DNA from 2 places in the Arvimicrobium flavum genome. Region 1 is predicted to be linked to the other one. Evidence: predicted binding sites of a transcription regulator. Region 1 holds the regulator's gene; the other holds the start of a gene.
The links. The regulator LexA, encoded in region 1, represses DNA repair genes until DNA is damaged. The targets are predictions, from matches to a motif close to TGTTCNNNNTGTGTTCNG.
Positions count from the first base shown of each region.

Region 1 (2,983 bases):
GCCGGCGGCCTGGCCGCGCTGATGAAGCGCATCGAAGACCGGTTGGACCTCTCCGCGCGCACGGTAGAAGGCGCTGCGATCGGGGACAGGCTCAAGCGCGCCGATTGCTATGACGACGCCGTGATCCGGCGTCGCGACGATCCCGTCACCGAACTGGGCGGGATTGTCGTTCTGCGCGGCAACCTCGCGCCTGAAGGCGCGGTGCTCAAACCATCGGCGGCTTCGCCACGCCTGATGAGTCATCGCGGCAAGGCGCTCGTCTTCGACAACGCCGACGACTATCGCGCGCGCATCGATGATCCGGACCTGGAGGTCGACGCGGACACCGTGCTGGTGCTGCTGAACGCCGGCCCCGTCGGTTATCCGGGCATGCCGGAGGTGGGCAACCTGACACTCCCAGCCAAGCTGCTCGCACAGGGCGTGACCGACATGGTGCGCATTTCGGATGGGCGGATGAGCGGCACCGCATACGGAACGGTGGTGCTGCACGTATCGCCGGAATCCGCCATCGGCGGCCCTCTGGCCCTCGTGCGCACCGGGGACGAGATCGTTCTGGACGTCGCATCGCGCAGCCTGGAGCTCAAGGTTGACGAAGCCGAGTTGCAGCGACGCCACGCAGAGCTGGTGCTGCCCCCGCCGTATTTCGAAAGGGGCTACGGCCACATGTTCATCAACTCGGTCCAGCAAGCCCATCAGGGCGTGGACTTCGACTTCCTCGTCGGCGCGACGCGCATTCAGCCGAGCAAGGTATCGTTCTGAACCGGCCCACCATCCATAGCCTTCTTCACGCAATTGCGAACGGGAGAACCAAACGCGCGACAACTAACTTTCGGCTTTCTGAACGCATTCATTAAAATTTAAACAGTTGCGGAACACAACTGGAACAGATAGTGATTGTTCTGGTTTTGTTTTGATGCGATTCACAGGGGCCGCGAAATGCTGACGCGCAAGCAACTTGAACTTCTGGTGTTCATCAACCAGCGCCTCCGGGAAGCCGGCGTCCCTCCCTCGTTCGACGAGATGAAGGAGGCGCTGGACCTCGCATCGAAATCCGGAATCCACCGCCTGATCACGGCGCTCGAGGAGCGCGGCTTCATCCGCCGTCTGCCTAACCGGGCGCGCGCGCTCGAAGTGATCAAGCTGCCCGAGGCCATGGCTCCCGGATTGGGCCAGCCCCGAAAATTCTCTCCGAGCGTCATCGAGGGCAGCCTTGGCCGCAAGACGGAACCACCCAAGCGGCCGATCGCCGGCAATGACGACGAATCCTCCGCCGTCTCGATCCCCGTAATGGGGCGCATCGCGGCGGGTGTGCCGATCGACGCCATCCAGCACAAGACGCATTCCATCGCCGTGCCCCCGGAAATGCTCTCCGGCGGCGAGCACTATGCGCTGGAGGTCAAGGGCGATTCGATGATCGAGGCCGGCATTCTGGACGGCGATACGGTGATCATCAAGAATGCCAGCAACGCCAATCCGGGCGAAATCGTCGTGGCCCTGGTCGATGATGAGGAGGCGACCCTGAAGCGGTTTCGTCGCAAGGGCGCATCGATCGCGCTGGAGGCCGCCAATCCGGCCTACGAGACACGCATCTTCGGGCCGGATCGGGTGAAGGTGCAGGGCAAGCTGGTCGGACTGATCAGAAAATACTGAGCGAGGCGACGCATGTGTCGGCGCTTGCGCCCGCGTGCGCGAGGCTCTTGGTTGCGCGCACGCGCGGATTGCTCTTCATTTCCCAGACCGTTAGGGTTGTTTTCCGGGAACCTTGCGGGCTGAGTTGGGCGCTGGCGCGTATCGCAATGCGAGCCCCCTCCTCCTGATCAGTGCACTTCGCAGCCCTAGGCGCTGCGCCTTTGCTACACTCGCCGACGCTCCTGGACCAACCGCCGCCCAAATGGCTCCCTCGCGCCGGGCTTGTATCAGGCATTTCCCTGCACCTGAGATGCGAGCCTGCTGGACTTGGCGTTCGCTAGCCTGCTGCGGGCTTGCGCTTTGCCTTCGCGGGGTCCGGCTTCCAGGGCGGAAGTCCTCTCGCCTCGCGTGAAAATTGTCGGTGGACGTGCCAGGGGCGATAGGGCTCGAAAGTCGCGAAGGTGGCGCGATAGGCGTGTTGCCCTGATCTTTGCGACTCAACCACGGGCAGCGCCTGCGAGCCTGGCGCGACATGCGGATTGGCGGCATTGGCGCTGACAGCATCGTCGCTGGGAGCAGCATAGCTCCGGCGCGAGGGGAGTGTTTCGCGGAAGATCATCGCGCTGCCCCAACGTGCAAGCTCGCGACGCGTAATGACAAGGCCAGCCGTCGCCGGGCAAATGTCGACCACGGTCGGATCGTCGAAGATCAGCACCGCCGCATCGCCGCAGGCCGCGCGTGCTATCGACAGGTCGGACGTCGTGACAACGAGGTCGCCGTCGAGTCGCGCCACGCAGGTCGATCTGGTGCAGGTGAAGCGCGCAACATCGTCTGCGCCGGCCGCAGGCATGGCGGACGCCTCTCCGTCGGCCGCCTGATCGACCAGAATCGGCTTGCTCACGCCGCTTGCCGCCATCGCCGACTCCCAGTTCCGGAGCGTGAAATCGTTCGGACCTGAGCGGTTGAGCGCGATGCGTCCGTCCTCCGTCAGCAACGCCGCCAGCCGCCCGTCTTCCGAGACGATCAGCCGGGGCGTCGGAGGAAGGAAGCACAGGACCAGCCCGCCGGCGATGAAAGGGACGGCCAGCAGCCGAAGCCAGGTGGTCAACAGCGTGGCGAGGACCAGCGCGATAGTGAGCGCGATGATGGCGGATGGAGCAATCATCCCGATCACGTCGATCGGTGAGCGGTCCGAAAACCACCGCGCGATGGCGACCATCATCCGCAGGCCCTGCCCCATCACGCCGAATGGCAGGTCATCAAGGCCGAACGGCATGGCAACGACGCCGAGTACTGCGAACGGCATGACCAGAACCGAAACGACCGGCATCGCCGCGAGGTTGGCGGCGAGACC
Region 1 is NZ_JAQGPN010000001.1:3,299,449-3,302,431, forward strand. Features, by position in the region: gene PD284_RS15890 (IlvD/Edd family dehydratase) at 1-759, shown strand, start outside; gene lexA (transcriptional repressor LexA) at 937-1,650, shown strand; gene PD284_RS15900 (ComEC/Rec2 family competence protein) at 1,967-2,983, opposite strand, start outside.

Region 2 (2,983 bases), 2.4 Mb from region 1:
GCTCGCGAAGCAGTCGGATCGGGCGCTCCGGAAAGGATGACGCCCCTGCCTGCGACGCGCTCCTGGCGAAGGCGTCGGCAAACGAGGTGAGCTCGACCGCACGCTCCGGGATGTGGCTCTCGACCGGCGTCGATCGCAGCAGTGCTTCCCTGCCCAGGCGCGCCCGGATGCGGTCGGCGAAGAATGCGGCGCCGTCCTCCTCTCCCACGGCGGCGCCTGCGAGGTCGGTCTGCACGGCTTCGAGCCGGGCGACGACCAGGGCCGAGAGCCGGACCAGGTCGAAGCCGCAACCGGCATCCACATCGTCCTGCAGGGCCGTCAGCCGCTCATGGAACAGCCTTCCGATGAGGGACGGATCGCGCAGCGGCCGCGAAGTCCCGACGGCGATCCGGCTGACCGCGCCGTCGACGCGGAAGAGCAGGAGCTGCAGCCGCTGGGCACCCTCGCCCCGCCGCTCGAGATCGCTCCTGAGCGTGGCGGCGAGCAGCAAGAGCAGGGCCTCTATGTCCTCCATCAGGCCGATCGGCTCGGCGAGCTGGCGCTCGACGGACAGGGCCGGCACCGGCAGCCGCGGCGAGATGGCCTCCTCGACGTTGCCCGTCGCCTGGTCGAGCCGCAGCGTCACGCTCTTGCCGAAGCGCCGGACGAGCGGCGCGCGCGGCGTCTTCATGACGGCGCCCGCCGTGCGCAGCCCGACGCTTTCGAGGCCGGCGCAGACGGCCGGTTCGAGCCGCAGCGAGGCGAGCGGCAGCGGCGCGATCAACTCGGCCTCCTCGCCGGGAGCCACGATCCGGCTGCCCGCATACCGCGCCGCCGCCCAGGCAGCCCCCGGCGTCGACGCCAGCCCGGCGCGCGCCTCGAAGCCCTGATGGAAGAGGCGCGTCAAGAGATCGTCGAGCAAGGCGCGCTCGCCGCCGAAGAGATGGGCGCAACCGGTGATGTCGAGGAGAAGGCCGTCAGCGCCGTCGAGGGCGACCAGCGGCGTGTAGCGGTCGCACCAGTCGGCAAGGCTCTCGAGCAGCCGGCGGTCGGCCTCGGGGTCGGCCTCCACCACCTCGATCGCGGGATGCATCGCGCGGGCCTCTGCGATGCCCATGCCGGGCTTCAGCCTGAGCGCGCTAGCCTGCGCGTCGAGGGACGCGATCCTCTGGGCGTTGTCCTCGCGGTGGCTGACCACCAGGGGCGGGGTGTCTTGCAGCACCCGGGAACGCCAGGAGCGGCCGAAGCGGTGGCGCAGGATCCGCTCTGTCGGGAGAAGCGGCAGCCACAGCGACAATATTCTTTGCGGCAAGGTCATGGTCTCTCTCCTCGAAGGCGCGGGTGTCGCGGTTCCATTCCAAGGTGAAAGGGCTCGGGACGGGGATTCGGCTCTTGTCGATGGCGACCCGGAAGGCAGGCGGGCCGATGGAGCCCTGCAGCGGGCCGGCAAGCGTGTGGCGCAGGCCGGAGGCGGCAGGAGCGACCGAAAGCCGGACCGGAGCGGCGGTCGGCTCCGCGCTCGCCCCCTGGCGCAGCAGGAAGAGCGGGCATCCGGCGGCAAGCGCCCGGCGGTGCAGCCGCCGCGTCGCGGTGAGATCGAGGCCGCGGGGGTTGCCGCGGATCTCCAGCAGGATGGCCGCGAGCGAGCCGAGGCTCGCCGCCTCCTCTGCGATCCACAGCACGTCGGCGAGTTTCTCGGCCTCGGCGATGAGGAGGCGGTCGGGCAGGATGCCGAACCGCTCGGCGAGCCCCGGCGCATAGGGCCGCCCGGCCTCCCGGAAGATTTCCGAGGTGGCGATCCAGATCAGCGGAAGGCCGCAATGCCCTGCCGCCAGGCCGGCCAGCGCCAGGCCGAAGCCGGCCACCGCGCCCGAATCCCGGGTCACAGTCCCGTGCAGTTCGACCAGCCCGGCAGACGGAAGCCCGTCCAGCGCGGCGTCGAAACGGCCGGCGCCGGTCAGAACCCTCGGCTTCTCCGGCCTGCCCTGCCGGCGCAATACGATCGTTTCCTCGCCCGGCTTCGCAGGGGAAGCCAGGGGCTCCGGCAGGACGCCCTCGATCTTCGCGATTTTACGACGCAGGGTGCAAATGAGTTCCTGCGCCGCGGCGAGGTTCGCCATGACGTTCGCTTCCGCTATGTTCCTGTTATGTTCTTATGGATTCCAGAGGCCGGGCCAAGAGTCAAGCAGACTCGGAGAAGAATTTATTCCTGTTTCGACCCCGGCTCGCGCTGCATGTCCATCGGGGCTCGAAAGCGCCACACCGACAGGCTATATGCGCTCAAAAGGATAAAACATGGCCCGCATCTATCAGACCCGCGCCTGGCACGACCAGCTGTCGCCCTCGATCGAGGAGATGGAGTTCCTGGCGCTGGAGGCCTACGCGCACCTGCCGGAGGAATTCCGCAAGCTCACCGGCGAGATCGTCATCCAGATGGCCGAGTTCCCGACCGACGAGATCATGGACGACCTGGCGCTGGAGACGCCGTTCGACCTGCTCGGCCTGTTCGAGGGCCGCGGCATCGCCGAGCGCTGGACCCCCGCGACCGGCGAGGGGCCGAACCGCGTCACCCTCTACCGCCGCGCCATCCTCGACTACTGGGCCGAGAACGAGGAGACCCTGGGCGACATCGTCACCCACGTGCTGATCCACGAGATCGGCCACCACTTCGGCCTCTCCGACGAGGACATGGAGCGCATCGAGGAAGCGGCGGAATAGGATCCGCCGTATTGGGCGCTCCCTGGGAGCGCTCGCCTCTGGCCGTGCGCCCAGCGCGTCACTGCTCCGAGAGCTTCATCCCCGGCTCGTAGTCCTTGCCCTCAATGTCCTTCACCACGGCCTGCCCGCATCGCATCGCCTTCGCCTCGGCGTCGAAGCCATAGGTCGGCGAGCCGAACAGGTGCCAGCCCTGGTTCAGCGCCGCGGTCACCTTGTGGCAGAAGGTGGCGTCGTCCGGGCCGGTCAGGAAGCGGTAGAGTTTCATCGGAAAGAGCCTTTGCGGGAT
Region 2 is NZ_JAQGPN010000001.1:858,340-861,322, forward strand. Features, by position in the region: gene PD284_RS04205 (Y-family DNA polymerase) at 1-1,177, opposite strand, end outside; gene PD284_RS04210 (ImuA family protein) at 1,119-2,099, opposite strand; gene PD284_RS04215 (metallopeptidase family protein) at 2,275-2,697, shown strand; gene PD284_RS04220 (DUF1737 domain-containing protein) at 2,756-2,962, opposite strand.
Region 2: a site for LexA is predicted at 2,117-2,134, ahead of PD284_RS04210 (ImuA family protein). Genes of this name have one in related genera too.